Regions from separate parts of the Halomonas sp. BLK-85 genome, predicted to be linked through region 1. Evidence: predicted binding sites of a transcription regulator. Region 1 holds the regulator's gene; each other region holds the start of a gene.
What was found. Region 1 encodes sigma-54, which starts transcription at its own class of promoters, with help from an activator protein. Its sites were predicted from a motif close to TGGCACNNNNNTTGCTNT; they were not measured.
Positions count from the first base shown of each region.

Region 1 (10,845 bases):
GCGCAGGGGGAGGTGGACGTTACTCAATGGCCAGGCTACGGGATGACAATGTCGCTGAACGTTTCGCCAAGGAGGCAGTTCGTCAGGCGCTGGTAAACACTGAGGCCGTTGATGCGCCGGCAGGACAGATGCCCGTGGTCTTGGGCGCCGGTTGGCCAGGTATCCTGCTTCACGAAGCCGTCGGCCATGGGCTGGAAGGCGACTTCAATCGTAAGGGTAGTTCGGCCTTTGCCGGTAAAATGGGTCAGCGTGTTGCGGCGCGAGGTGTCACAGTCGTCGATGATGCAACCCTGGCTGATTCTCGAGGGTCGCTTAGCGTAGATGATGAAGGTACCCCAGGCCAGAGTACCATGCTTATCGAGGACGGCATCCTGACCGGCTACATGCAGGACAAGCTGAATGCCCGCTTGATGGGTATGATGCCTACCGGCAACGCGCGGCGTGAATCCTTTGCCCATCTGCCTATGCCAAGGATGACCAATACCGTGATGCTCGCCGGTCAGGAGAGTCCCGATGACATCATATCCTCGGTCAAACGCGGTATCTATGCGGTCAGCTTCGGAGGAGGACAGGTCGATATCACCTCCGGCAAATTTGTCTTTTCTGCCAACGAAGCTTATCTGGTCGAGGATGGCAAGATTACCGCGCCGGTAAAAGGGGCTACCCTGATTGGTAACGGGCCAGAAGCCATGCAGCATGTTTCCATGGTGGGGCATGATATGGAAATCGACCCGGGCATTGGCGTCTGCGGCAAGGAAGGTCAGGGCGTGCCAGTCGGTGTGGGGCAACCTACCATCAAGCTTGATGAGCTGACCGTCGGCGGCACTCAGTCCTGATGGCCGCCTTAGCCGTTCATGATGACCACAAGGTACCAGCTTGCGACGCATGAAAAGCACTGATAGTGCCGGTTCTAGAGGGCTGCTGCCTCGCGCAGGTGCTTGAACAGCTTACGGGCACTGGTAGGGGGTTTTGACTGTTCTCGCTCACGCTGTGCATTGCGCACCAGCTGGCGCAGTGTCTGGCGATCAGCGGCAGGGTAATCGTCAAGGAAGAGGTCAACCGCTGCGTCGCCTTCTTCAATCAGCCGGTCACGCCATTTTTCAAGACGATGGAAAGCATGATCGCGCAGTTCACGCTCATTCTCGATGGCATCGAACTGTGCCCGTATGGCGTCAAGGTCTTCCTTGCGCATCAGCTTGCCCACGTATTGCATATGGCGCCGGCGCCCTTCATGGGAGCGAATACGCGCGGTCTCATCAATGGCCCTAAGCAGATCATCAGATAATGGAAAGCGGCTGCGCTCAGCCGGCGTCATGGCAATCAGGGCTTCGCCTAACTGCTGGAGAGCGTGCATTTCCCGCTTGAGCTGCGATTTACTGGGCACAACGGGCTGGTCATCAATTTCATCGTGCTGCGGACGTTTTTTGGGCATGAGTCATTCACAACGTGGATTTTAGAAACGGCATTATAACAGCCCGTTTTGAAATAACAGGTTATCTCGCCTATCGAGATAAGGTAAAGGAGACAGTATGGCACAGGCATTTGAGGCAAACGCACAGCAAGCGCTGCTCGCTTCACGGGCTGAACAGGCACTGCAGCTTGCCAGACAGCTTGGGGCAGACAGTGCTGAAGTTGGCGCTAGTGTCGATCAGGGCGTTGGCGTTAGCGTGCGTCTGGGTGAAGTCGAAACAGTAGAGTTGTCCCGGGATCAAGGTATCGCCGTTACCGTTTATGTGGGCCAGCGCAAAGGCAGCGCATCATCAACCGATGCGGGGGCTGAATCCATCCGCGCAACGGTTGAAAAAGCCCTGTCGATTGCCCGCTACACCGGTGAAGATCCCGCGGCGGGGCTTGCCGAAGCTGAACTGATGGCGCGCGAGCTACCTGATCTTAAAGTACACTATCCATGGAAGCTGAGCACCGAGGAAGCCACTGCCATTGCCCTCGAATGCGAACGTGCGGGGCGTGATTGTCCGGGCATTACCAAGTCCGACGGCGCCTCGCTGTCTACGGGTGAAGGTGTGCGGGTGTATGCCAACAGTCATGGGTTTCTGGGGACCCAGAAGGGCAGTCGCCATTCTCTCTCGTGTATGTTGATTGCCGAAGATGATAAGGGCATGCAGCGCGATTACGACTATACCTCGGCGCGCGACCCCCAGGCGCTTAGATCTCCGGGTGGAGTGGGCGAGGAAGCGGCTCGGCGCACTCTGCGCCGTCTGGGCGCGCAGCGGCCTAAAACCGGCAGTTTTCCGGTGCTGTTTGATCCGATGCTGGCCAGTGGGCTGGTCGGTCATCTGATGGGGGCTCTGGCCGGCGGTGCCCTGTATCGAGAAGCGTCTTTCCTGTGTGATCGACTCGGTACACCGCTTTTCCCTGCATGGTTCAACCTTGAAGAACGTCCCATGGAAGTGGGCGCCGCGGCGAGTTCACCCTTTGACGGTGAAGGCGTACAGACGCGCAATAATCGTTTTATTGTGGATGGCCAGGTTGCCAGCTATATGCTGTCGTCCTACAGCGCACGCCGCTTGAGTATGCAGACCACGGGGAATGCTGGAGGGGCGCGTAATTTGCGTCTGGCGGCTCCGTTGCGCTCATTCGAAGATCTGCTCAAGGAAATGGATCGTGGTGTCTGGGTAACAGAACTGATGGGCCAGGGCGTGAATGGTGTGACGGGCGACTATTCCCGAGGAGCGGCCGGTTTCTGGATTGAAGATGGTCAGATTCAATACCCGGTGGAAGAATTCACCATTGCAGGTAATCTGAACACCATGTTCAGCGGGCTGGTGGCAGTAGGTAATGATACCGATACGCGAGGCAGTATTCACACGGGCAGTTGGTTGGTTGACAGTATGACGGTGGCGGGTGACTGATGGACCAGGCCTGGCTATCAGATATCTTCATCGAAGCGGGCATCGAGCAAAGCCTCTATGGCTTCCAGTGCCCGCTCCGCTTCGCTCCCTTCGGCCTTGAACTCCAGTTGAGTGCCACAGGGGGCGGCGAGCATGAGCAGCGCCATGATATTGCTGGCATCTGCCTCTTGAGTCCCTTTGCTTACCTTGATGCAGGCATCAAATGCCTGGCAGCAAGTGACGAGCTTGGTGGCGGCGCGGGCATGTAGGCCACGCTTATTGGTCAATGTCAGTGTTCTTTCAGGCACCCTGGTTCCTTTTTCCAAGCGGTGTCGGCGGTCGGCTCATTGGGCAGTGTTGCTATCCGCCATCTTTGCACCTGTCGTTGTTGAGTACGTCAGTCCCAGTTCCCGGTGTCGAATATGGGTTTCAATGCCATTGTCAGCCATGCGTTGAGCCAATTGCTCTACGGTATACACCGACCTATGCTGCCCGCCTGTACAACCGATGGCAATGGTCATATAGCTGCGTTGGCTACTCTGGTAGGCGGGGAGCCAGCGACTGATCCAGGCATGAATATCGTCGCCCATTGCTTTGACAATCGGGTAATCATTAAGGAATGCCTGAACATCGCTGTCGCGTCCGGTGGATTCGCGTAGCATCGGATCCCAATAAGGGTTCGGCAGGCAACGCACATCAAACACCAGGTCGGCATCCAGTGGAACGCCGCGCTTGTAGCCAAAAGATTCAAAGGTGATCGTCAGTTTGTCGCTCTTGTGCAGCGCCACCTGGTCAGTGATCCGGCTACGCAGATCATGAGCGGTCATCCGGGAGGTATCAATCGTCAGGTCGGCAAGATCGCGCACAGCACTCAGCGTGTTTTCTTCCTTGCTGATGGCTTCCTCAAGGGTGAGATCACTATGGCGGGTCAGCGGATGACGGCGGCGGGTTGCCGAATAGCGCTCAAGCAGGATGCGTGCGTCTGTGGTCAGGTAGACAATCTGAAAATGAATGTCGCGTTGATGCAGTTCAGTGAGCAGTCTGGGGAGTTTTTCAAGGGCCCCGGGCAGATTCCGGGCATCAATGCTGACGGCCAGGCGTGACTGCTCCCCCTGGTCGCGTAGTTCATCAACCAAAGAAGCCAGAAGCATCGCTGGAAGATTATCAATGGCGTAATAACCAAGGTCTTCCAACGCTTGCAGGGCAATGGATTTTCCTGAGCCGGAACGGCCGCTGATAATGACCAGTTGCATAGCGTCTCTCTTGCATGGGGACACCCTGAAAGTGTTTCGGGTGTACTGGAAGCATCTGGATCAGAAGGCGCTATCGCGTATTTTCTCACTGATCAGGTCAAGTAGTTCCCGCTGACTACCTGCCTTGCGAAGTTGAGCCCGAACGTTTGCGTCATTCATGATAGTGGCTACCTGACCGAGCAGCGCAAGATGGGTGTCATCTGCTTGTTCGGGTACCAAAAGCACAAATACCAGATCGACCGGTTCGCCATCGATCGCATCAAAATCAACCGCTTCAGAAAGTTTCAGAAAGCTGCCAATCGGGGTTGAGCAGTGTGGGCTACGGGCATGCGGGATGGCCACACCATTGCCGATACCGGTACTGCCCAGGCGCTCCCGATTGATCAGACGGCCAAATACCTCCTGGCTGTCGAGGCTGGGGGTGTTCTGGGCAATAAAGGTGCTGAAAAATTCCAGCACCCGTTTTTTGCTGCCCCCAGGCACATCATAGAGAACGCGCTCCGGAGGCAGGATGGTTTCCAATGTCATTGGTTTACCGCACACCTGCGCCTTGGGCGCGTGCTTGGGCTTTTTCCTTGTGTTTAACCAGCTGACGGTCAATCTTGTCTGCCAGGGCATCGATAGCAGCATACATATCGACATCCGTAGCTTCAGCATGCAAGTCTGCGCCGGAAGCGTGCAGCGTACAGGCAGCTTGCTGACGCTCTTTCTCTACCGACAGAGTGACCTGAACCGTAGTGATATTATCGTAATGGCGCTCTACCCGAGTGAGCTTCTCGTTGACATAGTCGCGCAGGGCGTCGGTCAATTCTACGTGATGGCCGGTAATGTTGACTTGCATTGACGTACTCCTTTCATCGGACTGATCTTTGATTGTAACCCTTTTTTTTATGAAGCAAAGCCCTTTGGGGCAAGTTTCCTTTGAACTCAGCCACTTCTTGACAAAACGATTGAGCCGGTTGCCATATAGCCGTTGAGGAGTCAGCTCAGATGGCGGCGTTCGCTGGAAGACGGAATGCCCATGGCTTCACGGTATTTGGCCACGGTGCGTCGCGCCACGCTTACGCCATCCTTATTCAACAGCGTCACCAGACGGCTGTCGGATAGCGGTTTATGAGCCGGCTCTTCCTGGATCAGTTTTTTGATCCGTGCCCGAATGGCAGTGCTTGAGTGATGGTCTCCGTCCTGATTGCTGACGTGGCTTGAGAAAAAGTACTTGAGCTCGAATACTCCGCGCGGGGTATGAATGAACTTCTGGGTGGTGACGCGGGATATGGTCGATTCGTGCATATCCACGGCGCTGGCAATATCCGCAAGAATCAGCGGTTTCATGGCTTCTTCGCCCTGTTCCAGAAAGCCTATCTGGCGAACAATGATTTCCTGGCCGACACGCAGCAAGGTGTCGTTGCGGCTGGCCAGACTTTTGATCAACCAGCGCGCCTCCTGAAGATGATCCTTGAGGAACTGGTTATCTTCACTTTTGTCAGCACGCTTGATCAGGCTGGCATATTCCGGTTGTATGCGTAGTCGAGGAATGGCATCAGGATTAAGCGTCAGGTGCCAACCCTGATGATCATGATGCACCACCAGATCGGGTGTGACATAACCGCTGGCGGTGCTACCAAAGGTGCTGCCCGGACGAGGATCCAGACTTCGTATCAGGCCAATCACTTCGCTGAGTTGGTCGTCGTCCAGATTAAGGCGGCGTTTCAGAGTGCGGCTATCATGTTTGCCGAGTATTTCCAGAAACTGCCTGACCAGGCGTTTGGCCGCAACAAGCAATGGCGTCGTGTCGGGTAGCGCTGCCAGCTGTAGCATCAGGCACTCACGTAAATCGCGGGCAAATACGCCAGTAGGCTCAAACTGTTGTAGGCGTAACAGGACGCTCTCGATTTCACGTTGCTGTATACCTTCATGGGCAGTCATCTGCAGACTTTCACGAATCTCGCTTAACGTCAGTGACAGGTAGCCATTGTTATCCACCGCATCAATCAGGGTTTCGGCGATAATGTGTTCACGGGGGCTGATATCTGTCATGGCAAGTTGCCACAAAAGATGTCCGTGCAGGCTTTGTACTGCCGTGTCACGCTCAAAGTCGGGGCCTTCCTGGCCAGGGCTGCCTGAACCGAATGAATCCTGGTATGTGTCTGACCAGTCACTATCGACCGAGAGTTCGCTGGGAATATCCTCTGACCAGTCAGCTTCCTTGTCTTCCTGGCTGGCGTGCTCGCCAAACTCTTCTTCCTGTTCCAGTAAAGGATTGGCATCCAGTGCGTTCTGGATTTCCTGACGAAGATCCAGAGTCGACAGCTGCAGCAGGGCGATTGCCTGTTGCAACTGGGGAGTCATCGTCAGTTGAGTGCCAAGACGCAGTTGAAGGGACGCTTTCATGACCATTCGTGAACCACCCGTGGCATATAAAGCTTTACCCTAAAACCACCGGCTTTCAGGCGCAAGCAGCAATAAGCATGCCATCGAAAAAAATTACCTGTGAATGTGATGACTAACAGTCTGGGCGACGACTGACATCACAGTTTAAAGTCCTCGCCAAGATAGATATCCCGGACTTGCTGATTGTCCAGAATCGTATCGGGGGAGCCGCTGGCAATGATGTGGCCGTCGCCGACGATATAGGCGGTATCACAGATATCCAAGGTTTCCCGGACATTGTGATCAGTAATCAATACGCCAATGTGGCGTGCCTTGAGTGCACGGATGATGGTCTTGATATCACCAACAGAAATTGGGTCAACCCCGGCAAAAGGTTCATCAAGCAGGATGAAAAGCGGATCAGTGGCCAGCGAGCGGGCAATTTCAACGCGACGCCTTTCACCGCCGGACAGGCTCATGCCAAGGTTGTCGCGAATGTGAGTGATATGAAAGTCCTCGAGCAGTTTCTCGAGATGATCTTTACGTTCGTTGCGGGAAAGCCCCTGGCGGGTCTCCAGAATCGCCATGATGTTGTCAGCGACGCTCAGTTTGCGAAAAATGGAGGCTTCCTGAGGCAGATAGCCGATCCCGGCAATGGCGCGTTCATGCATGGGTGCCCGGCTAAGATTCAGGTCATCGATATATACCTTGCCAGCATCGGCTTTAACCAACCCGACAATCATGTAGAAAGATGTGGTCTTGCCTGCGCCATTGGGGCCAAGAAGCCCAACGATGCTGCCTTGGGCAATATCAAGATTGATATCCTTGACAACTCGGCGTCGCTTATAGCTTTTGGCCAGGTGGCGTGCTGAAAGTGTTTTGCCGGGTGGGCTCAGTACTGCAGCCGTGACGTCATCGAAAGACACTGAAGGCTCCTACTGCTGCTCAGGTTGCAAGATCATGCGAATGCGTTGGTTTTCACTGCCTTCGACATCCGATCGGGCCTGAATGACACCCCGATCGATGAAATATTCCAACTGGCCGCCGGTGAAACGGTCGTCTCCCTGACTGAGTTCAGCGCGATCTGTCAGCACCACCCGGCGTTCCGCGACATGGTAAGTGATGCGTTTGGCCTTGCCTTCGGTAATCTCTTTCCGGCCTTCGAAACGATTACGGATATAGGCGCGGTCACCCGTGGCAATTGCTCTGGACAGTTCGCCATTGGCGTTACGCTGAATTTCTACTCGAGTGCCGTCTATACGCAGATCACCCTGGCGTATGCGCACATCGCCAGTGTAAACGGCGGTGCCTGCGTTCTGGTCGATATCGAGCTGGTCGGCTTCTACTTCAACAGGATCGCCAGGGGCGGCATACAGCACCTGAAAACTGGCCGCACTGAGCAAGAGGCTGAAAAACACACGAGTGGTCAAGGCAGGGATATTCATCGGGTAATACTCCTTTAAGGTGCCATCTCGGTCGGGTGATAACCACGCACCTGGCCCGCCAGCTGCATGCGGTCTTCGTTAAGCCATAAATCCATTCGTTGAGCCTGAATGGATTGAGGCGGTTGTTCCAGCATGACAGGGCGGTTGCTGAAGGCGTGCGCTTCTGCGCTGTGATAATCAAGCCGCTGTGTGGTCAGCAGCCAGGTTTCCTGAGGCTCCCTTAGGCGGACATTGCCGCGTAAAACAAGATGCTCCCCCTGATTGTCGATGTGGCCTTGCTGCGCACTTGCGTGCCACTCGCGCTGTTGACTATCGACCAGTAGGGCGCGCGGAGACTCAAGCTGAGTGGTCTGGCGTTGGGGCGTATGCGTCAGTTTTTTGACCGTCAGGCGCTGATGGCGATCGCCTTGCTGGTCATACAGCGTGAGCACAGCATTATCGACCACATGTCCGGGTTCTTCAGCTCTGGCGTCCGGGTCGATTGTGTGACCTGAGTCTGCTTGCCAATCGAACCAGGCCAGCAACCCACCCAACGCAAGGATGAGACCGGCCAGAACCAGGCGTTGTAAGGTAACGAAAGAGCGGCTCTCGGTCATTATCAGCGGCGACCGTGTAGATAAGTGTCTATCACAGTGCCCCAATGGCCCTGAGCATCGAGCAAGGCATCGCATACTTCGCGAACTGCGCCGTGCCCGCCCAGCCGCTCAGTGATCCAGTCAGCATGAGTGTGCAGGTAATCAGGGGCATTCGGCACCGTAATGCCGACGCCAGAGCGCTTTATAGTGGCCAGGTCTGGCAGGTCATCGCCGCAGTAGGCGACCTGATCGAGCTCGAGATTCAAACGCTGGCAAAGCTTTCGGAGAGTGACAAGTTTATCTTCACAGCCTTGATAGACGTGGGGGATGCCGAGTGCCGCTGCGCGTTGGCTGACCATGGGGGAATCCCGCCCGGTAATGATGGCAACATGCAACCCGGCCCGTTTAAGCAGCTTGAGACCCTGTCCATCCTGCGTATGAAAGGCTTTTATCTCCACGCCATCAGCCTGAAAATATAACCGGCCATCGGTCAGTACGCCATCGACGTCCATAGCAAATAAGCGCACGCGGCGCAGGTGATCAACCAGGTTGGCGGGTTGGCTCATGAAAACTCCATCTGAGAAGGCAGTTGATATTTTTGCCAAGTATGCTTGCTAGATAACGCCACTGACGAGCAAGTCATGCATGTGAAGTGCGCCGATTGGGCGCTGCTCATCATCGACCACTGCCAGAGCGGTAATCTTGCTTTCCTCCATTAGCCGCACTGCCTCAGCGGCCAGCATGCTGGGCGCGATGCGTTTGCCAGGGCGAGTCATGACGTCATCCACCAGCACATCTCGCAGATCGTAATGGTGATCCAGAGTGCGGCGTAAATCACCATCGGTGTAAACCCCGGCAAGCCGACCTTGGGAATCGATCACGCAGGTAAACCCCAGCCCCTTTAGGGTAATTTCCAGCAGGGCATCCCGCAAAGGGCTCCCAAGGGGGATGCTTGGCAGACGCTCGCCGTCGTGCATTACATCCTTCACGCAAAGTAACAAACGCTTGCCGAGAGTGCCGCCCGGATGTGAAAGGGCAAAATCTTCAGCCGTAAAACCACGTGCCTCAAGCAGGGCCACCGCAAGAGCATCGCCCAGGGCGAGCGCTGCCGTTGTAGAGCTGGTCGGTGCCAGGTCCAAAGGGCAAGCTTCTCGTTCAACCCCGCTGTTCAGGTGGGCATCGGCGTGACGAGCCAGGGTGGAATGCACTCGCCCAGTCATGCTTATCAAGGGGGCTCCCAGACGTTTGAGGAGGGGCAACAGGGCGGTCACTTCACTGGTTTCACCAGAGTTTGACAGGGCAATGACGACGTCGCTGCGAGTGATCATGCCAAGGTCGCCGTGGCTGGCTTCTCCGGGGTGAACAAAAAAGGCGGGTGTACCGGTGCTGGCCAGGGTGGCCGCAAGCTTGCCCGCGATATGTCCGGATTTGCCCATGCCCGTGACCACAACGCGTCCTTTGCAGGCGAGGATCAGTTCGCAGGCGCGGTCAAAGTGCTCGTCAAGCTTGGCTTGTAGATGACCAATCGCTTCCTGTTCTATCTGTAACGTGCGCAGTGCGCTTTCACGCATCAAGCTGGTAGCTGGGGGTATCGCATGGGGCATGGCATGACTCACTTGACGATCACCGATCGGTAAATGAAACATTTTATATTAACATCCGTAGCGAGGTGACCGCATATTTATTCCCGCTCACGTGCGACAATAGATGTTTTAGAAATTCTGAATTGAGTTAGAATACAATGTTCGATTACGTTTTTGAACGCCCTTCACCGTCAGATGTCTGTTTGCTACTGGGCTTTCGCCAGGTATCTGATGCTTTCTGCGCACAAGGTGAGTGCCGGGTTTTATATGACTGATACTGCTTTTATTGAAATACAGGATCTGCATTTTACGCGGGGAGATCATGAGATCTTTCGTGGCGTTAACATGTCCATTCCTCGTGGAAGGGTAACCGCTATCATGGGGCCGAGCGGCACGGGCAAAACAACATTGCTCAAGTTGATTGGCGGGCAGTTGACGCCAGACAGTGGACGCATCCTGATCGATGGGCAGGATGTCAACAGGCTTTCCAGGAAGGCGTTGTTCAAATTGCGCCAACGCATGGGAATGTTGTTCCAGAGCGGCGCTTTATTTTCCGATCTGGATGTGTTCGAAAATGTGGCCTTTCCTCTTCGGGTACATACCAATCTGCCGGATGCGATGGTGCGCGATATCGTGCTTTTGAAACTGCAGGCGGTAGGGCTTAGAGGGGCTCGAGAGCTGATGCCATCCGAGCTTTCGGGTGGAATGGCCCGTCGCGTGGCGCTTGCCCGTGCTGTATCTCTGGACCCTGAATTGATTCTGTATGACGA
Region 1 is NZ_CP087731.1:1,923,031-1,933,875, reverse strand. It holds gene tldD (metalloprotease TldD) at 1-836, shown strand, start outside; gene yjgA (ribosome biogenesis factor YjgA) at 911-1,432, opposite strand; gene pmbA (metalloprotease PmbA) at 1,530-2,870, shown strand; gene LL947_RS08725 (HPr family phosphocarrier protein) at 2,888-3,157, opposite strand; gene rapZ (RNase adapter RapZ) at 3,194-4,102, opposite strand; gene ptsN (PTS IIA-like nitrogen regulatory protein PtsN) at 4,163-4,630, opposite strand; gene hpf (ribosome hibernation-promoting factor, HPF/YfiA family) at 4,635-4,943, opposite strand; gene LL947_RS08705 (RNA polymerase factor sigma-54) at 5,084-6,499, opposite strand; gene lptB (LPS export ABC transporter ATP-binding protein) at 6,631-7,398, opposite strand; gene lptA (lipopolysaccharide transport periplasmic protein LptA) at 7,408-7,917, opposite strand; gene lptC (LPS export ABC transporter periplasmic protein LptC) at 7,932-8,513, opposite strand; gene LL947_RS08685 (KdsC family phosphatase) at 8,516-9,058, opposite strand; gene LL947_RS08680 (KpsF/GutQ family sugar-phosphate isomerase) at 9,107-10,096, opposite strand; gene LL947_RS08675 (ABC transporter ATP-binding protein) at 10,343-10,845, shown strand, end outside.

Region 2 (10,845 bases), 990 kb from region 1:
AGAATCAGGCTGATGCCAAAGGTAGCCAGGAGGGTTTCCAGCGGGCGACCCTTGAGGAACTGGATCACCCCGCGCTCAATGGCGATACCCGCCAGGGCAGACACCATGAAACCGGCAGGGATCGACAGGATAAGCGCCATGCCGGGCTGACCCGGCAGCAGCTGCTGCATCATCCAGGTGGTGTAGGCCCCCAGCATGATCAGCTCGCCGTGGGCCATATTGATCACCCCCATCACCCCGAAGGTAATCGCCAGGCCGATGGCCGCCAGCACCAGCACCGAGCCTAACGACAGCCCGAAGTAGAGGGTTTCCAGGCCACGATTGATTTTCAGGTTTTGCTGGATGTCGGCAATCGCAGCGCTGGCCGCATCGGCTACCAGAGGGTCATCCGATTGAGTAGCACGGTTCAGCGCAACGCGCACCTGGCTGTTCAGGCTGCCCGCCAGCACCTCGATCGCGTCTACATCACCCTGGTTGAGGCGGTAAACCGCCAGCGCCTGGTTCAAGCGTTCGCGCACAGCCGCTGAAGGTTCTTCGTCGAGGCGGTTGGTGAGCGGCGCGACCTGGGCGTCCTCAACATCGCCAATCAACCCTTCAGCGGCGTCAAGACGGGCATCCTGATCGCCGTTATAAAGCTCGACCAGCGAAATTGCCGATCGCAACTGGCTGCGCAATGCGTTGTTGATCGTCAGGCGCTCGAGGTTGCGTCGGCTCACCTCGCCCATCGCCTCACCGGTCAGCGCATCTTCAATGGTGACGTCCAGGCCCGCCGTTTCCAGGGCGATCACAAAGCGCCCATCATCCTTAAGGCGCTGCAGGTCACTGTCCAGCATCGCCTGCAGCCACACATCGGCGCGTGGCTGTTCACTTTGGATAATGGCATTAATCGCGGCGGCTTTATCGTCGAATGAGCGCGTATCCAATGCTTCGAGTAATGCTTGACCGTCCGGTTCCTGAGCGGCTCCCGTCATCGGCAGCCAGCTTAGCAGGCTAATCAGCAGGCAGGTGACGATCCTTGTCGTAACGACGTAGCAAGGAATCCTCATGGGTGAGTCCTTTGAGTGGCGTGTCCTGCACGCTGGCCCTTATCGGACAGCGCACAGGGGAATGAGTCAGGTGTGGAAATGAACCGAGGGGACGGTCTGCGCCGCCCCCGGCCTATCAGTCCTCAGCAAGCGTTTATTCGGCCTGCTCTTCGGCTTCGCTACCCATGCAGCGGTTTTCCGCCACATTGTAGTTGCCGCATTCCATCGGCTTGCGCCAGTCACTGATCAGGTCCCGCGAGCCCGGCAGGTAGTCCGACCATGCATCGCCGGCCACGGTAGACGGTGTTTCCCAGACCACCGCAAACTGACCGTTGTCCTGAATCTCGCCGATCATGACCGGTTTGGTGATGTGATGGTTGGGCATCATCGCCGCATAACCACCGGAGAGGTTGGGCACACTCACACCAATAATGGCATCCTTGACCGCATCAACATCAGTGGTGCCGGCTTTCTCGACCGCTTCGACCCACATGTTGAAGCCAATGTAGTGCGCCTCCATGGGGTCGTTGGTTACCGCATCATCTTCGCCGGTGTGATCGAGCCAGGCGTCGATGAAGTCATAGTTGGCATCGGTATCGACACTCATGAAGTAGTTCCAGGCCGCCAGGTGACCCACCAGCGGTTCGGCATCGATCCCGGTCAGCTCCTGCTCGCCCACGGAGAAGGCCACTACCGGAATGTCCACCGCGTCGATACCCTGGTTACTCAGCTCGCGGTAGAACGGCACGTTGGCATCGCCGTTAACGGTGGAGACCACCGCGGTTTTCTTGCCCTCGCTACCGAAACGGCCAATCTCCGAGACGATGTTCTGCCAATCGGAATGCCCGAAAGGCGTGTAGTTGACCATGATATCCTCGTCTGACACGCCAAACTCTTCCTGCAGGTAGGCTTCGAGGATGCGGTTAGTGGTGCGCGGATAAACGTAGTCGGTGCCGGCCAGCACCCAGCGCTCTACGCCCACCTCGTCATGCAGGTAGTTGACCGCCGGGATTGCCTGCTGGTTGGGAGCGGCGCCGGTATAGAAGACGTTTTCAGAAGACTCTTCGCCTTCGTACTGCACCGGGTAGAACAGCAGGCCGTTGAGTTCTTCAACTACCGGCAATACCGATTTACGTGATACCGATGTCCAGTTGCCGAAGATGACATCAACCTCTTCCTGCTCGAGCAGCTCGCGGGCTTTTTCTGCAAACAGCGGCCAATCGGAAGCGGGGTCTACGACAACCGGCTCGATCTCGCGACCCAGCAGGCCGCCTGCTTCGTTCTGCTGCTCGATCAGCATCTCAACGGTATCCTTGAGCACCGTTTCGCTGATCGCCATGGTGCCGGACAGCGAATGCAGGATACCCACCTTGATCGGATCATCATCCTGAGCAAACGCCTGGGTGCCCGTTGCGCCAATCGCAGCCGCCAGCAACGTCATGGAAAGCTTGCGCTTGACACCTGAATAGCAAGATGTGCCAGAAACACTGTGAGAGAGAGGTTGATGAGAGTTAGAAACGGTCTGTGAAGACATGCAAAGCTCCTCGCCCTGAACACAGGGCCTTGAAATGATGCATCCAGTACACGGATGCCTGCAAAGTCCTACAGCCCCAGCAAGGAGCGCGCCATAATCGCCTAAATGAGTTAATTTCCATTTAATTCAATTATTTAGTCAACACTAAAAATGCCAGAAAGAGCTTTCTTTCAAGCCACTCAGGAGTCACCCTGCTTTTTTATGGTGCGCCGCTGGCGGGTACTCGTTTTGCATTGCACCAAAATACAGCTTTGGAAAGGCTGCAGAATATGACGCAATGTATCTTGCCTATCGGGTGCCAAAGAGCTGCTGACAAAAACAACATTGTCCACAAAGATGACAATATAAACCTGTGTAGCGTCTTTATCCTGTCCAAATTTAGTTGGCACTTTCCTGCCAGCCACACCTTTTACACACCGAAAACACTCTAGCTGCTTGTATTTAAAGTATAAAAAAAAGTTGGCTTGCAGTTTGCAGAGTGTGTTTAACGAAACTCAGTTAATCGTTAATTCACCACCAACGAGTAATAGGCCGATAGGTACAAGCGCTGGGTATAAACATCGCTTGACGCTTATCGCTATGCTCTTCAAAGGCAGGAAATCAAAATGGCAACCGCAATCTCCGATAACGCAACAGTGACACAGCACCTGCGCCCGATAGACCGTGATGGTCTTCTGGGCTTTGCCGAAAAAGGCCGCCAGAACCCGCAGATGCGTGGCACCAACAAGGTTCATACCGTCACTGAAGGACAGTACCGCACCATTAGCCATGTTAATCATCATCAGGTTGTGGTGGATGAACCGCTGCATTTATTTGGCCAAGATACAGCCCCGGCGCCAGGTGAAATCGTGCTATCCGGACTGGGTGGATGCCTTGCCGTCGGTATTACCGCCGTCGCTACCTGGAAGGAAGTCACGCTATCCAAACTTGAAGTTTTCCTGGAAGGCGACATTGGCAACCCTGCCGCCTGGGGCGCGGGAGGCGCCGAGATGATTCCTTCATTGATGGGCTTTCAAGAGATTCGCGTCAAGGTGCTGATAGAAGGCGATGCCCCGCGTGAGCAGCTTGCCGAAATTGTCGAGCACGCAAACTTCTATTCCCCGGTTGCCAATACAATGCGCAACCCGGTTAATTTCCATATAGCGCTCGCTGACTAACATCATCTGAACCCAGGGGGTGACATTATGATAGTGGATCGTGAACAAGTAACGGGCATGATCATTTCGGCGAAAGTCAGCAAAGGTATTCAATGGGCTGACGTCGCCAAACAGGTTGGATTGAGCAAGGAATGGACAACGGCCGCCTGCCTAGGCCAGATGACGCTGGACAAGGTGCAGGCACAGAAAGTAGGGGAAATTTTTGACCTTTCTGATGAAGCCATCGCCTGGCTTCAAATTGTGCCTTACAAGGGCTCCTTGCCTACCGAGGTACCCACCGACCCTCTGATTTACCGCTGGTATGAGGTGGTCAGCGTTTATGGCACCACTATAAAGGAACTGATCCACGAAGAGTTCGGCGACGGTATTATGAGCGCTATTGATTTCTCCATGGATATTCAGCGTGAAGCTGACCCCAAAGGCGATCGCGTCAACGTGGTTCTTTCAGGCAAGTTCCTGCCTTATAAAACCTACTAACCCTCAGCAGAGGTTTTTTAAAATAATGCTTAAAACAGTTCTTAAAAACAGCTCTTAGACAACAGCTATCAATAGCCCCTTTTTAAAAGGGGCTTCTTTATAACTCAGTTGCCATTGTTTCCTTGCACCTGTTTGGGCATACAGACAAGAGTCGCGTTTTGCATTTCACTATTTTTCATGTGTAATCAGAACGACTGATATTAAGTTTTTTCAACCGATAGCTTAGCTGGCGAGTGCTCAGTCCCAGCTGACGTGCCGCCTCTGTTTTGTTACCGCGCGTATGTTTTAGCGCTGCTAAAAGAATATCAGGATTGGTATCTTCTACATGTTGGTAAGGCCGACTAACGCCGGTACTTGCAAACCCTGTTCTTGGGTATTCTTGCCGTTCAGAACTATCTGGCTTATGCCTGGGTGCCTGCTGATCAGGCGCATAACCAGTAGATGAGCTTTCAATGCCCGGTGAAGCAGTGGTGTTGTAGCGCTCGATCTGGGATTCATCGTGCAGGATATGTTCTATCTGCTCAACAGTGATCAGACTGCCATGGGCCATCAAGACGCTGCGTTCCATGATATTTTCCAGCTGGCGGATATTGCCCGGCCAGGGATAGCTTTCCAAACGTCGCACAACCCCCGCTTCCAGCAGTAATTGACGTTGATATCGGCGGTTGAAAACATCCAGAAAATAATGCGCCAGCAGGGCCACATCGCCTTCTCTTTCGCGCAGCGGCGGCAGACGCAGTGGCACCACGTTAAGCCGATAGAAAAGATCCAGGCGAAAGTCGCCGCGATTAACGGCTTGCTGCAGATCCATATGGGTTGCCGTCAGGATTCGAATATCCACATCAATCTCTTTATCTGCTCCAAGGCGCTGAACACGGCGTTCCTGAAGCAGCCTTAACAGCTTGCTTTGTAGCTCCATGGGCATATCGCCAATTTCATCCAGGAAGATGGTGCCGCCATGAGCTGCTTCAAATTTCCCTGGGCGACTGCGCACAGCACCCGTAAAGGCCCCTTTTTCATAGCCAAACAGCTCCGCTTCCAGCAGATTCTCTGGAATGGCCGCGCAGTTGATACAGATAAAGGCCTTGTCGGCCCGCTGGCTATGGGTGTGGATAAACCGCGCAAAACGCTCCTTGCCCGTTCCGGATTCCCCCTGCAGCATGATGGTGGCATCACTGCTGGCTATCTGCAGTGCCAGATCGAGTGCTCGCTTCATTTGAGCACTGCTACCCAGCATTTCCTGGTCATTTTGTTGTTTCAGAGCCGAACGCAATGCATTGTTCTGGGCTTCCAAGGTTTCCGTGCGCTGCCTGACCAGATCCTTGATACGCAGAATCTGCCCAATCATTGCCGCCACAATATGCAACAGATGAAGGTCTGTTTGAATGCCACGTGGGCGATGGCGCAACCGGTGGCAGGCCAAAACCCCAATGGGCACTTCATCCAGCAATATGGGCACTGCAATAAAGGACACCGTATCGTTTGGCAGTGCCTCTCGGGTGACCGCACGAAACAGAAAATCGTCTTCTTCATCAATATTCTGTACGACGCTAACCCGCCCACTGGCCATCACCTTGCCGGTTATTCCCTCATTCAGTTGATAGATACCGCGCGCTTTCTCAAATGCCTGGAGCCCATAGGCGTAAGCAATCCGCAGCGTCTGGGTGCCAGTGTCTTCCAGCACAACCCGGCCTCGATTGAGACCGGCAAGCTGTGATAAAGAGCGCAATACGGCGGGAATGGTGATCTCTGCTTCCAGTGAACTGCCCAGTAAATGCGCCGCCTCCGAGAGAATCAAGGTGTCCTGATTGATATCCTGGCTTCGATTGGGCGAGATTTCATCGCGCGAAGACGACGACGGCATTTATGTCTCCTGGTGGCTACTCTCTGGACGCTTGGATCAAGATCAATTAGCCATCGCTGTTTTGCCAACCAAAATAGCGAATTAAGCTAACAATCAGACTATCCAGAATATAACCAATAACGCCGATAATAAGAACCAGAGCGGCGAGCAGATCATAGGCCAGAATGTCGCGGGCATCGTTGATGGCATACCCCAACCCACTGGTAACGCCCAGGTATTCGGCGGGCACCAGCACCACCCAGGCAATACCCAGTGCCAGACGGAAGCCAGCCAGAATATCCGGCGCGACGGCGGGCAGAATCAACCGGCGTAAACTAGCTAATGGAGAGGCACCGAAATTGCGCGCAACCTTGAAGTACATCGGGTCAATACGCTGCACCGCAAACGCCGTTGAGAACAGGATTGGCCAGACGGCCGCCATAAAGATCAGAAATACAATAGCGCCATCCCAGGTGCTGAAAGCAAGAACTGCAATCGGCATCCAGGCCAGCGGGCTAACCATGCGCAACAGCTGAAACGGGAAGCCGGTGATCTGACGCAGCACCGGAGAAGATCCCACCAATATTCCCATGGGTACCGCCACCAGCGATGCCCATAAAAGCCCCATCCCGATACGGTAAAGGCTGGGCAGCACGGTATCGAGAAGATTGCCGGAGCTCACCAGCGTCCATGCTTCGGGCAGGACCTGCTGAGGCGCAAAGCCCACAAACGCCCGGGTATCCGGGTTGCTGGCAATCATATAACCACCTAGCCACCACAGCGCCAACAAAGCGCCCAGCCCGATAACCGGATAGCCTATACGTTTCAATAGTTCAAAGGCCTTCTGCCCGGAATCATCCAGTGTCATACCTAGCATCTGATTGCTCATAGCTGAATCCTCTCTTCCCGCTCCCAGCGCTCTTCCATTGGAGTGCCCGGTAGATGTGCCTCGGGGTATTGCTCCATTGCACGGCGCACAAAGTCATAGTTGACCAGGTCACGGGCGACTTCATCAGGGTCAAGGTTATCCAAAAAGGTGGTATCACCACTGACCAGGGTATTGTTCATCGCGCTAACCAACTGCCGCGTTGCTGATGCGTAGGGGTAAGGGGCGAAATCAATCCGGCTGTTGCTCCATTCAGGGTGGCGAATAGCGTTAGGTGACTGGTAGTCCGCTGCATCGTAGTGGGTCATGGCACGCACTACTACATCCTCCGGCATGGGCAAGTAACCGCGCCCATCACGGGAAAGCATGCGGGCCGTTGCTTCTTTATTCTGCTGTGCATAAATCGAAGCACGCACCAGCGCATTGAGGACTTTCTGCGTCCACTCCGGGCGTGCATCGACTTCCTCTTCGTTCATGCACACAACACAGCATGGATGGTTTTCCCAGATATCACCGGTAAAGCGTAGAAGCGTTCCACCTGCCAGCAGCTCACCTGCAGCATTGAAAGGTTCAGCGACAGTAAAGCCATCAATTCGGCCAGCGGCCAGGGCTGCCGGCATATCCGGGGGTGGCAGAATCAGCAGGTTGACTTCATCACTGGCCAAAGGTGTATCTTGATCCTGAATAACCGGTTTTAAGCCCGCGTTACGGAGCGCCATCTGCAGCAGGGTGTTATGAATCGAGTACCAATAAGGCACCGCAATCTGAGTTCCGCCCAGATCGGCAAAATCTTGCGCCTGGCTTTTGCCGCTCACCAGCAGTGCTGAACCATTAACATGCGCCCAGGCCATGATCTTGACCGGGAAATTGTTGTTATAGCGCATCCACACCGGAATCGGGTTGAGCAGATGAACAAGATTGAAACGTCCTCGGGTAAACCCTTCGACCAGTGGCGACCAGCCACGGATCAGTTCTGGCTCGGCAACATCCAACCCTTCGTCTTCAAAATACCCCATCGCATGCGCTACCAGTAGAGGCGTGGCATCGGTAATCGGCAGATAGCCAATACGCAGCTGTTGATCGTCATTGGCAAAGGCGCGAGGTATCATGCCCGGCATATGCATGGCGGTGGCTAAGCCTCCTACCGTTGCCATACTGTCCAGTATGAAACGGCGCCTACCCTGGTCGGTCTTGGTGTATTCGTGGCGATGATGAGGGTGACAGTCACATGGCGACATAATGAAATTCTCCGGATTTAGGATAAGCAATGGCAAAGGACAACAAGCTCGGCTGGCCAGGCAGTCAGGCTGATGAACGTTGGGTATTTTGCGCACTCGTAAGAGGTTCCTGGCGCCGGGTAGACGCTTGGGGCGACGTCGTCAACGCAGGCTCAGTGTTATCCACCGAATGCTGAAAGCGCGTCATCAGGTCATCGCGCAGTGCTACAAACTGCGGATCAATAACGTTGCGGGGATAGGGTAAGGTGATATCCATGACGCTACGGAAAGTGCCAGGATTGCGACCCATCAGCACCACTTGATCGCCCATGGTGAGCGCTTCATCGATATCGTGAGTAACCAGCACCAGAGTAATATTCTTTTGCTGGGCAATCTGGCGAACTTCAAGCTGCAAACTCCGCCGCGTAAAGGCATCCAGCGCTGAGAAAGGCTCATCGAGCAGAATCACGTCAGGCTCAACCGCCAGGGAGCGTGCCAACGCCACACGCTGTTGTTGCCCGCCTGAGAGATCCTGCGGGCGCGCATCACCTTTATCAGTCAAGCCAACCAGCTGGAGCATTTCATCAACACGTGCATTGAGGTTGTCTGTCTGACCGGTAAACTCCAGCCCCAGTGCAACGTTTTGACGAACGCTTAGCCACGGGTAGAGTCCCGGACGCTGGAACATCATGTTCCACTCCGGATGCGGCGCGGTCACCTGACGCCCATTGATTCTCACACAGCCTTCACTTGGCATGGTGAGCCCTGCCAACATGTGTAATAAGGTGGATTTCCCGCAGCCGCTCTCACCGATCAAGGCGGTGCTTTGTCCTGCAGGGATATCGTGAACCAGGTTTTCCAGCACCCTGGCGCCATGAGGGCTGAATTGATGGCTGATGCCATTGATTTGAATTGATGCACCCATATTGAAAGTTCCTGCCCAGTATAAAAATTAACTGGAGTAAACCTAGCAATATGCATGCCTACATAAACTAAATCACTGCTTTGTATTGATTTATCTTTATTAAAATGATTCCTGATCTTACCGCCTTCCTTCTATTCGTGCGGAAATAACCTTACTGACATGTTTTATGTCAAAAGTTATGTCAACAATGTTCACAATGACAATATTGTCAGCGCACTTTTCCATTCTTAGTCATACACCCAACACGCTATAGAACATCCGCCGCTGCCATCAGGCAAGAATATAAGCCATAAAAATCAAATCACTAACTTTCAAAATAACAAGGTGGCACAGGAATTGCGTTAAGCATTCGCAAAGTTAGGCGCGACGAGAGTTCAAGTAATACCGGTTTGACTGACAGCCGCCAGTTAACTACATAAAACACTCTCGTCACTAAATAGCGCACCGCTTGCTCCTTCATTGTTCAATTTTAGAGGTTTACGCATGAACGCCACTATTGATATTTCCACACTTTCATCATCACGGACTCTTTCTGACGTCAATGCTTTGATTAAACAGCAATTGGCGCCTCAAACAGTCGCTATTGATCGCCAAGGCGTTTATCCCGCTGAATTCATGTCATCGCTGGGTAATGCTAAGGGCTATCAACACCATTTGCCGTCGTTGAACCAACATGGTCCGGATTTCTCACAGGCCATTGATGTCATGCAGGCAGTATCGCGCGAATGCATGTCCACCGGGTTTTGTGTGTGGTGCCAGGATGCTCTCGGTTGGTATATAGAACATGCGGATGATGCCAGCGTGCGTGATCACTGGCTGCCACGCGTCGGCAGTGGTCAGCAGTTAGGCGGCACCGGGCTTTCCAACGCCATGAAGCACTTTGCCAGTATCGAGCCTCTCAAGATCAAGGTGAAACGCGTCGATGGCGGCTATGTTGCCAATGGCACCCTGCCCTGGGTGTCCAACCTTAGTGAGGGCCATGTCTTTGCTGCAATCTTCCAGTGTGATGAGCGCCAGCAAAATATCATGGCCATCGTCGAGTGTGGTCAAAACGGCTTTCAACTGCGCCAGTGCGCCGAGTTTACGGCGCTGGAAGGCAGCGGTACTTATGCCTGCCACTTCAATGACAGCTTTATTCCTGATGCCAACGTTATCAGCCACGATGTGCGCTCACTTATCCCGCGTATCCGCGCTGGTTTTGTGCTGTTGCAAATGGGCATGGGCCTTGGCGTCGTGCAGGGGTGTATCGATATCATGCGCCAGATGCATGAGACCCACCACCATGTGAACCGGTTTCTGGATGAACAACCGGATGCTCTGGAAGAAGCGCTTCAGGATGCGCGCAAGGCAACGTATTTCCTTGCCAATGAAGTGCATGGCAACGCCAGTGACTCTCTATTTGCGGATGTATTGCAACTGCGTCACGCCGGTTCTGAACTGTCGCTGCGTGCCTCCCAGGCGGCGATGCTTCACGCAGGAGCCCGCGGCTATCTGGCTGATGCGCCTGCTCAGCGCAAGCTCAGAGAATCTTACTTTGTGGCCATCGTCACGCCGGCCATGAAGCATATCCGCAAGGAATTGAACCGCCTGCAGGCAGCCTGATCGGCGATCAATAGCGCATCTCATCCAGGTAAAACATTATGACTCACGAGATTGACCCGCCCTATCAGCGTTATCTGTGTATTGTATGTGGCTTTATCTATGATGAAGCTGAAGGTGACCCTGATGGCGGCTTGCCGCCCGGTACCCGCTATGACGATATTCCTGATGACTGGGAATGC
Region 2 is NZ_CP087731.1:2,914,418-2,925,262, forward strand. It holds gene urtB (urea ABC transporter permease subunit UrtB) at 1-1,046, opposite strand, end outside; gene urtA (urea ABC transporter substrate-binding protein) at 1,180-2,466, opposite strand; gene LL947_RS13315 (OsmC family protein) at 3,165-3,716, shown strand; gene cynS (cyanase) at 3,744-4,193, shown strand; gene LL947_RS13325 (sigma-54-dependent Fis family transcriptional regulator) at 4,369-6,057, opposite strand; gene LL947_RS13330 (ABC transporter permease) at 6,104-6,925, opposite strand; gene LL947_RS13335 (ABC transporter substrate-binding protein) at 6,922-8,160, opposite strand; gene LL947_RS13340 (ABC transporter ATP-binding protein) at 8,225-9,064, opposite strand; gene LL947_RS13345 (acyl-CoA dehydrogenase family protein) at 9,548-10,666, shown strand; gene LL947_RS13350 (FAD-dependent oxidoreductase) at 10,705-10,845, shown strand, end outside.
Region 2: urtA (urea ABC transporter substrate-binding protein) is a predicted target of sigma-54. The motif match lies at 2,636-2,653, and genes of this name have one in related genera.

Region 3 (10,845 bases), 870 kb from region 1:
GGGCACCCTGCTGCCCCTGGAGATCCTGCGTGACGGCAGCCGCCAGGAGATACTGGTACGTTTTCCACCCGCTGCACCCTTGAGGTAACCCGATGAGGCTGTTTGCCCTGTTGTGTAGCCTGGGGGTGTGGGCCGGCCTGTGGACGACAGGCGCCCTGGCGACAGCGCCAGCACCACAGGCAGATATCGAGAAATCTTTTCAGGTAGCCCTGGACCCGGGAGAGCGCTCGATCAGCGGCACCCTGGTGCTTCGTCTGCCCGAGGATAGCGATGCCGAGCCACTCACCTTCACACTGGCCTCCGGCCTGAACCTTGAGCGGGCCGAACAGGCTGAAGAACCGCTTGAGTGGGAAGAGACCGGCTCAGGCCGCTATCGGCTTGAGGCGCCTGCCCCGCAGTCACCGATCACCCTGAGCTGGTCAGGCCAGCTTCCGGCTCAGCTGCCTGGCGGCGGCTATTGGTCTGAAGATAACCTCTGGCTACCCGGTCAGCTGGCCTGGTACCCAAGGTTGGATACCAGTGCGCCCTTTGCCGCCGACATTGAGGTTTCCACCCCGGACAGTATCGAAACCGTTGTCAGCGGCCACTGGCTGGGCACCGCCAGCCAAGACAACCAGCGCCAATCACGATTTGCTCACCCCCAGGCCCGGCAGTTATCGCTCGCGGCCGGTCGCTGGCAGGCAGCAACCCGTGACATTGCCGGCGACGGCACTGAAAGTGTCACGCTTCGCACCCTGTTCCCGGAGAGGCTAAGCGCTGGCTTTGCCGATACTTATCTGGACGCCGCCGAGCGTGCTCTGCTGCTGTTTCAGCAGCGTCTCGGCCCTTACCCCTATTCAAGCTTTACCATGGCCGCCTCATCGCGCCCCATCGGCTTTGCCTTTGCCGGTTTCACCCTCTTGGGCGAGCAGGTCATCGCGCTGCCCTTTATTCCGCATACCTCGCTGCCTCATGAACTGATGCACGGCTGGTGGGGCACCGCCATACAGGCCACACCGGGCCAGGGTAACTGGAGCGAAGCCCTGACCACCTACCTGGCCGACTACGCCATGGCGGCACAAAAAGGCGAAGAAGGCGCTCTGCGCCAACGCTGGCTGACCGACCTTAACGCCCTGCCGGATGCCGACCATCTGGCCCTGCAAGACTTTGGCTACCAGCGCCAGCCCCAGGACCGCCTGATTGGCTACCAGCACGGCGCCATGCTCTTTCATATGCTCGAAGCGCAGATAGGCACATCGGCCTTTGACAGCGCATTGCGCCAACTGATTGACCAGCATCGTTTCGGGCAGGCCAACTGGCAGGCTATACAAGACGCTTTTGAAGACACTTCCGGCCAGGCGCTGGGCGGGTTCTTTGACGCCTGGGTGGCGCAACCCGGCCGCCCGACGCTGGGCATGAACACCCCCCGCCTGGAAGAAACGCCAGAGGGTTACAGGGTCACGTTCAACCTGAGCCAGACGGCGCGCCAGCATGACCGCCATGACGATGAGGAACGGCGATGGCCGCTGCGACTTCCGGTAGACATTCACTATGCGCAAGGAGAGACCGATCGCACCTGGCTCAACCTGGAAACGGCCAGCGAGCGTTTCACTCTCGATACCCGTGAACGCCCCACCCGCATGGTCATCGACCCGGATTACCAGGTGTTGCGACAACTGCCCAACGCGCCGGAAACCCTGCGCGAGCTGAGCCTGGCCACAGAGACCCGCTGGCTGCGCCTGGGTGCCTTCCAGGAGCTGCCCCTGCCGCGTGGCGCTACTGAACTCGACAGCCTGCCGGATGACCTGACGACCACCCCGCTGTGGGTGATCGGTACGCCGGATGAGATTGCAAAGTGGTGGGACGACCAAGGCCTTGAAGCCCAGGCTCAACCCCCCGCAGAACAGCCGCAAGACGCCCCTGACGGGACGCTATGGCGTCAACCCGGCACCCAGCTGGGCATCATCAGCGCCCCCACGCCGCAAGCCGCCATGCGCCTGGTGCGCGGCCTGCGCCACTGGGGAAGCGCCAGTTACGTTGTACTCAACGATGGCGACACCCAACGCGGCACCTGGGAAAGCGAGCCTGCCTTGCAGCATACTTTTTGACCCATGCTTTGCCACCAGCCATTATTCATCCGCCAGCGCGGGCAGCAGCGCCTTGAGTTTGCGCGTCAGGGTATTGCGCCCCCAGCCCAGCAGTTCGGCGGCCTCGCCCTTGCGCCCACCGGTGTGTTTTAACGCCGTCTCGATCAGGATGCGTTCAAAATCGGGCACGGCTTCTTCCAGCAGGTGCGTATGCCCCTCTGCCAGGGCCTGATCGGCCCAACTGCGAAAGGCACTGCGCCAGTCCCCGTGCAGGGTACCTTCCAGGGTATCCGCATCGCGCAGCTCGGGCGGCAGGTCTTCCACCAGTATTTCCCGCCCGGAGGCCATAACCGTCAGCCAGCGGCAGATGTTCTCCAGCTGGCGCACATTGCCCGGCCAGGGCAGATGGGTCAGATGGGCTTCCGCCTCGGGTGTCAGCACCTTGATATCCGTTGACAGCTCCTTGGCCGCTTCGGCCAGGAAGTGCCGGGTCAGGCGGGGAATATCCTCGCGCCGCTCTGACAGGCAAGGTAAATGCACCCGGATCACGTTAAGGCGATGGAACAGGTCCTCGCGGAAACGCCCGTCTTCCACCAGCGATTCCAGGTTCTGGTGGGTGGCAGCAATAATCCGCACATCAACCCGCACCGGCGTATGCCCCCCGACCCGGTAGAACTCACCGTCCGCCAGCACCCTCAGCAAGCGCGTCTGGGTTTCGGCGGGCATGTCACCGATCTCATCCAGAAACAGAGTGCCGCCGTTGGCCTGTTCAAAGCGGCCCTGACGCTGGGCCGCGGCACCGGTGAAGGCGCCTTTTTCGTGGCCGAACAGCTCGGACTCGATCAGATCACGCGGAATCGCCGCCATATTCAGGGCAATAAACGGCTTGCCCGAACGCGGGCTGTGCTGATGCAGCGCCTGGGCCACCCGCTCCTTGCCGGTGCCAGATTCACCGTTGATCAGCACGGTAATATGCGAATGCGACAGCCGCCCGATGGCGCGAAACACCTCCTGCATGGCCGGGGCTTCGCCAATGATTTCCGCGTTCAGGCCTTCCGGCACGCTGACCGGCTGCTGGCGCTCGCGGGCATGGGCCACCGCCCGGCGCACCAGCGCCAGGGCTTCATCAACATCAAAGGGTTTGGGCAGGTATTCAAAGGCACCGCCCTGATAGGAGGCGACGGCACTGTCCAGATCCGAGTGGGCGGTCATCACGATAACCGGCAGATCCGGGTGGGCGTCACGGATCCTGGCCATCAGATCCAGGCCGTCAATCCCCGGCATGCGGATATCGGTCACCAGCACATCCGGCGGCTCGGCAATCAGGCGCTCCAGCACCGTATCCGCACGCTCGATACATTCAACGTCCAGATCAGGCTGCGCCAGGGCGCGCTCCAGTACCCAGCGAATCGCGCGGTCATCGTCCACAATCACCACACGAGCAACATCGGTCGAGTGAACTTCAGTCATGGCGCTTCTCCGGTGAAATCAACCAACAAATCAGTAGATGGCCCCATCAGGCCGGGCCATCCATAAACAGGGGAATCAGTAAACGAAACTCCGTCCGCCCAGGCCGGGACTCGCACTCGATCAGCCCCTGATGCTGGTGCAGGATCGACTGGGCGATCGACAGCCCCAGGCCGCTACCTTCAGCGCGCCCGGACACCATGGGGAAAAACAGCGTTTCCTGGAGACTGTCCGGCACCCCCGGCCCGTTATCAATGATGCCCACATCGCACACCAGCCGGTGCCGCTCGGCGCCCAGGGTAAACTGTCGCCGTGCCCGGGTGCGTAATACCAGCCTGGGCGCCTGCACACTGGCATCGTTCATCGCCTGAACCGCATTACGGGCCACGTTGAGGATCGCCTGGATCAGCTGGGCCTCGTCACCGGACAGGTCCGGCAGGCTGGGATCATAGTCACGCTCAATACGCACCTGGGGGTGCTCGGCAATCAATAAGGCACGCACCCGCTCCAGTACCTTATGAATATTGACCGGTGAGTGCTTCACCATGCGATTGGGTCCCAGCATGGAATCCACCAGATCGCGCAGGCGGTCAACTTCTTCAACAATAATATGGGTAAATTCCTTCAGCCCCGGATCAGAAAGATCCCGCTCCAGCAGCTGCGCTGCGCCGCGAATGCCGCCCAGCGGGTTTTTCACCTCATGGGCCAGGCCGCGGGCCAGCACCTTGATGGTTTCCTGGCGGGTCGTCAGCGCTTCCTCACGGGAAATCTGCATCAGCCGGTCACGAGGCTCAATTTCCAGCAGCAGCTCATCGGCGGACAGCGGTGTCACGGTGTAGTCCACTGTCAATGGCTCACCGCTCATCGGGATGACCCGGGCCTCGCGCTGGGTAAAGGGATGAAAGGCATCACGGGCCTTGATCAGGACATCCTCAATCGCCTCCTCCTCGCCCAGCAGCCCCTCCAACCGCGACCCCATCACACGACTGATACTCACCGCCAGCAAGGCTTCTGCTGCCGGGTTCATCCACCGCACCTGCAGCTTGCCATCCAGGAGCAAAACGGCAGTGGTGAGGTGGTCAAGCAAGCGTTGGTACATATCACTACCTGTGATCGAGTGGCATGGTGATGGAACTGCAAAAAGCGCGCCAACCTGGCGCAGCTTACTGACACAGCGTTAAGCCAGGGCTGGCCGCGCTTACACGGGCTGTTCGCGACCAGAATGCCCGCCATGATGCGCCCACTAAAGCACCATTATGGTGCAACATGAAACCGCACCATCGGGGTCTGATGGCGCACCCGCCCCTGGGCATCCAGCAATTCAGCCTGAAGCTGGTGCACGCCGGCAGGCAGATTGGCCATCCAGAAAGCCTCGCTGTGCATCGCGCTCTGGTTGATTTCACCATTAAGGCGCAAACGCAGCTGGTGGTCGTCACGCAGCGCCGGGCTCAGATCAATCTCGACCGCTGTGGCAGCGCTATTTAATCGCGCCTGATGGGCAGGATAGGCTATGGTAAAGCGATCATAAGGCATGAAGGGCGGGCCGGGAGCAGGCTTGCCTGATGGCTCAGAAGCCGGTGATGACGAAGCGACACCCGGCAGCGGCGCCAGCTCCACAGCTTCACCACCCCGCGCCGGGTTATCGGTAAAGGTGACGCGGCCTTGCTCATCCACCACCCGATAAACCGCCTGGGCTGCCAGCGATGGCGCTCCAACCAGCAAGGCCGCCCCGAGCACTCCCGCGCAAAGCCGCTGCCATTGCTTTTCTGCTGTGTGTTTGGCCATTACCGCCCCCTAACAAAAAACCCCGCCGAGGCGGGGTTTATAACGGATCACGTCGGGTTATGCCCCCTGGGTGATCATAGCAGCTTAGTTCAGCATCAGTGCTTATATCAGCAAGGTGCTTAGCAGCTGTAGTACATGTCAAACTCGATCGGGTGCGTGGCCATACGCATACGCTCGACGTCTTCCATTTTCAGTTCGATGTAGGCATCGATCATTTCATCGGTGAACACGCCACCTTCAGTCAGGAAGGCGCGGTCAGTATCGAGGGCTTCCAGCGCCTGATCCAGGCTGTGCGCAACGGTCGGCACGGCCTTGCCTTCTTCCGGCGGCAGGTCGTAGAGGTTTTTGTCCATGGCATCGCCAGGATGGATCTTGTTCTTGATACCATCGATACCGGCCATCAGCATGGCTGAGAAGCACAGGTAGGGGTTGGCGGTCGGGTCAGGGAAACGCAGCTCGACACGCTTGCCTTTCGGGCTGGCGGTATACGGGATACGGATGGACGCGGAACGGTTGCGGGCGCTGTAGGCCAGCATGACCGGCGCTTCAAAGCCCGGCACCAGACGCTTGTAGGAGTTGGTTGAGGCATTGGCAAAGGCGTTCAGGGCACGGGCGTGCTTGATGATGCCGCCAATGTAGTAAAGCGCCATTTCAGACAGGCCCGCGTACTCGTCACCGGCGAACTGGTTCTGACCTTCTTTCCAGAACGACTGGTGAACGTGCATGCCGGAGCCGTTATCACCCACGATCGGCTTGGGCATGAAGGTGGCCGTCTTGCCATAGGCATGTGCCACGTTGTGGATCACATACTTCATTTCCTGAACTTCGTCGGCCTTCTTCACCAGGGTGTTGAACTTGACGCCGATTTCGTTCTGGCCGGCGTTGGACACCTCATGGTGATGCACTTCTACCGACTGGCCAATCGCTTCCAGGGTATTGCACATGGCACTACGAATATCGTGGAAGCTATCCACCGGGGGAACCGGGAAGTAGCCGCCTTTGACACGCGGGCGGTGGCCCAGGTTGCCGCCTTCCACCTGACGGTCAGTTGACCAGGCACCTTCTTCTGAAGAGATCTTGTACATGGCGCCTTCAATATCGGCCTTCCAGTGTACTTCATCAAAGATAAAGAACTCAGGCTCCGGGCCAAAGAAGGCGGTATCGCCCAAGCCGGTAGACTGCAGATAGGCTTCAGCGCGCTTGGCAATAGAACGCGGGTCACGATCGTAGCCCTGCATGGTGGCCGGCTCGATGATATCGCAGCGCAGCACCAGGGTAGCGTCTTCGGTGAAGGGATCCAGGTACGCTGAACCGTCTTCCGGGCGCAGGATCATGTCGGATTCGTTGATGCCTTTCCAGCCATTGATGGAGGAACCATCAAACATCTGGCCATTTTCAAAAAACTCTTCATCCACGTCACGCGCAGGAATCGTCACGTGCTGTTCCTTGCCGCGCGTATCAGTAAAACGCAGGTCGACCCACTTGATGTCGTGTTCTTCGATGAGTGCAATTGTCTTGGTTGACATGGTGTCCTCCGGTTTAGGCGTAACTGAGCGTATCTGGGCACCTGTTGGTACCTTGCGTATTACCTGAAGCTTCAGGCAAGACGCAGAACAGGCCAAACGCGGTGCAAAGTTAAATCGGCTACTGTTTTAGCACGTCCAGGCATCCGCTGCCTATGACCTTAGCCGCTGACATTTATAATGCAGGTTGTATGCCAACCACGCACCAATAAAGGGTATAAAAAAATAAACTCCTGTTTTAGATGATATTTATCCGCTTTTTCAAAATCACTCAATGCCACATAAAAGAGCAAAACGTATTTCCCAACGCCTAAATGCCACTAAAAGGCGACCCATCCCAGTATTAACGCACCAAAAAAGCACAGATAAAACCCATATTGCACCATATAAGTGCAAAAGGCTTGCAGAAGTGACGACCAGGCCCTTGACGCCTCCTCTTTCCCCTAATCCGGATGTGCTCTAGTGTGTAGGTAAGGCCAACCGCGCAGCCTGACGCTTTCAATCAGCCACCAGCCTGGCGGACTTCACACTCTTTCCAGCCAAGGAAATAACCATGCACAAGCACATCGAATGGGACCCCACCGACGGCGACAGCGTCACCGCCAACCTCAACCCCGACACCCCTTACCCGGGCGAGATCCTTTCCGCCCGCTACAAAGGCTGCAATGTGCGCGTCAAGGTAGAAACCTACCGCGAGGATGACTGCGTCAGCGTCGCCAGCGTTGTGGCTCTCATCACCCCCAGCGGCAAACGCAAGGAAAGCCACCACGACCTGCAACTCGGCGACATCGTCCGCCTGCCGGATGACAAGCGCAGCATTGAACGCTGGCATGAAGAAGATCAGCAAGGGGATGAATAAAGAGGCGTTGATGATGCTTACCACCGATTCATCAACGCCACCCCGTCATTCCCGCGTGCTTTTAACGGGATTCCATGTTGATCTTGGTGTTCTTGCCGCTGCAGGAAAGCCAATCTTCCTACACGCATAAGGAAGAAGCACAAAAGTCCCCGGCAGCATCACCTGCTTCGCACAGCGCTTGCGCAAATTCAGAGTTGCCTGTGCGCCAGCGAACAATATCGTCATTAGCTGTATAGAAGGCTTGTGATGAATGAGCACTTAGATGGAAACAACCGCGAAGGGCCTTGTCATTTTTCGCTGATGCCGCGGTCGGCGGTGAAACGCCTGGATTGGTTGTGCTGCCGTTGGCGGTGCTGTGGCTGTCGGGCCCACCACAACGGTAGCGTCAACAATGTTAAAAACCCATTGTTGGTTTTAGAGGACTAAACACCTGGATTGTGTTGTATCTCAGTAGAGGAGACGTTCATTGCAGCGAACGTCTCCATTTAGCAGCCTTTACCAGAGAAATTACTGTTTCATGCAAGCCTTTCCGCTTGGCCAACAAAAGCACCTTCTCCCTGACATGACACTGCATACGACATAGTCACTGCATGCCGCCCATACACAGGTATTTCAGTTCCATAAATTCATCCAGCCCGTAGTGGGAACCCTCGCGGCCCAGCCCGCTTTCCTTGATGCCGCCAAAGGGGGCTACTTCGGTGGAAATGATGCCCTCGTTGATGCCTACTATGCCGGTTTCCAGGGCCTCAGCGACGCGCCCTATGCGTTGCACGTTGTTGCTGTAGAAATAGGCCGCCAGGCCAAACTCGGTGTCGTTGGCCATGGCAACGGCCTCGGCTTCAGTCTCGAACTGAAACAGTGGTGCAACCGGGCCAAAAGTCTCGGCCTTGGCAATCTGCATATTCTGGGTGACGCCTGTGAGTATGGTGGGGGTGTAAAAACACCCGGCAAGACCTTCCAGGCTCTGGGGGGTGCCGCCACACAGTATGCTTGCGCCCTTGTCGGTGGCGTCCTGAACATGCGCTTTGACCTTGTCGAGCGCGGCCTGATTGATCAGGGGCCCTTGGTCGGTGTCGCCCTCAAGGCCGGCGCCCACTACCAGTTTGGCCACGGCGTCAGCGAGTTTTTCACTGAATGCCTGGTACACGCCAGACTGCACGTATACTCGGTTGGCGCACACGCAGGTTTGCCCGGTGTTGCGGTACTTTGATGCCATCAGGCCGGCCACAGCCGCATCAAGGTCAGCATCGTCAAAGACGATAAAGGGCGCATTGCCACCCAGTTCCAGGCTGACTTTTTTAACGGTACTGCTGGCCTGAGACATCAACAGCTTGCCCACCGGAGTGGAGCCCGTAAAGGTGACCTTGCGGACCTCGGGGTGGGTGGTCAGCGTCTTGCCTATGTCGGGCGCCTGCGCTTTTGAGCAGGTCACCACGTTGAGCACACCGGGGGGAATGCCGGCCTGCTCGGCCAGTTCAGCCAGTGCCAATGCACAAAGCGGGGTGTCTTCAGCAGGCTTTACCACCACGGGGCAGCCGGCTGCCAGGGCCGGCCCAACCTTGCGGGTCATCATCGCAATCGGGAAGTTCCATGGGGTGATGGCGGCCACCACCCCGATAGGCTGCTTGATGACCATGATCCGCTTGTCAGGGCCGTGGCCTGGGATGACATCACCATAGGCGCGTTTGGCTTCTTCTGCGAACCATTCAACAAAGCTGGCGCCATAGGCGACTTCGCCCCGTGCTTCTTTCAACGGCTTGCCCTGCTCAGCCGTCATCAACCGGGCGAGCGCTTCCTGATTGGCCATGATCAGATCAAACCAACGCCTTAACAGCCCTGCCCGCTCTTTGGCGGTGAGCGCTCGCCACGCTGGCCAGGCGGCGGTAGCTGCGTCTATCGCCCGACATGTGTCGGCCTGGTTCATGTCTGGCACATTCGCCAGCGTCTCGCCGGTGGCCGGGTTGATCACCGCAAAACACGCGCCGGTTTCGGCGAGCACCCATTGGCCGTTCAGGTAGGCATTTTCGCGCAGCAAGGGAAACTCGCTAGATACCTGGTGGGTTGAATGAGCCATGAAACACCTCTTGTAAGAAAGGGTTGGTCGGTGCAGTCAGAGCAGGTAGCTTTCTACCACGTCTCTGACAAACACGGCGTAGTCATCGACCGCTACGTTCTGGTCGCGATACTTTCTGCGCTTCAGGTACCAGTCCTGAAGTAGGGCCTTGATCATTGAGGCTACCAGGCGAACATTGCGTGCCTGATACACTCCAGCCTGTATGCCATCTTCAATCATGCCCAGGAAAATCGCCTCGATTTCGAGTTCAATCGCAATGGCGTCGCGCTTTTCTTCCGCGGGCAGGCTTTTCGCTTCCATATACGAAAAATAGAACCAGGCTCGCATCATCTCACTTAGGTAAAGATGCGCTTTGATCGCTGCAAACAGGCGGCTGCGTTGCTCTTGAATGCCGTTGGTATAGTGAAGCAGCGTCCAGCGAGTCAGCACAAAACCATGGCTCTGTATCAGATGAATCAGGTCATCCTTGTTACGAATGTAGGCATAGAGCCCACCCATACTCATGTCCGCATCGGCACAGAGGTCACGCAGGGTCATTGCATGAAAGCCTTTTGAGTTGGCAAGGCGCAGGGTTGAATCAATGATCCGAGTCAGGTTCTTGACCGCGGTGGCCTCCTTCTTGATGCTGATCCTGTCCTGGTTCTGGCGATAGACGTCACGGATCACATCTTCCTTGGACAAACTAAGCTCTTGCCGAAAGGCCTCATAATGCTCGATTTTAGGGGCATCAAGATTGCCTCTTGCGTCTGAGCCATTTTGATTGCTGGGTCCAGTATTGTAAGCCACGCTGCGCGTCTCCTTATGCTATGGCGTGCATGATGGCCCCCTGAGGGGCCTTGCGTTTCATGCTACCGACAGGAAGCGGTCCTGGGTTGCCTGATCGGCTCGCAGTGCCTCACTGCTTGAGGCATGCGCCACTTGGCCTTTTTCAAGTATGTAGGCGCGTTGGGCATGTTTAAGGGCAAACCTGACGCTCTGGTCGGTGAACAATATCGTGGTGGTATGGCTCAGATCGTCGATCAGCTCACCTATCTGCTTCACGATGACAGGGGCCAGCCCCTCATTGGGCTC
Region 3 is NZ_CP087731.1:2,790,559-2,801,403, forward strand. It holds gene LL947_RS12655 (ChaN family lipoprotein) at 1-88, shown strand, start outside; gene LL947_RS12660 (M1 family metallopeptidase) at 93-2,087, shown strand; gene glnG (nitrogen regulation protein NR(I)) at 2,109-3,536, opposite strand; gene glnL (nitrogen regulation protein NR(II)) at 3,583-4,632, opposite strand; gene LL947_RS12675 (DUF4124 domain-containing protein) at 4,788-5,318, opposite strand; gene glnA (glutamate--ammonia ligase) at 5,438-6,844, opposite strand; gene LL947_RS12685 (hypothetical protein) at 7,395-7,700, shown strand; gene LL947_RS12690 (NAD-dependent succinate-semialdehyde dehydrogenase) at 8,284-9,774, opposite strand; gene LL947_RS12695 (TetR/AcrR family transcriptional regulator) at 9,811-10,455, opposite strand; gene LL947_RS12700 (ABC transporter ATP-binding protein) at 10,618-10,845, opposite strand, start outside.
Region 3: glnL (nitrogen regulation protein NR(II)) is a predicted target of sigma-54. The motif match lies at 4,667-4,684, and genes of this name have one in related genera.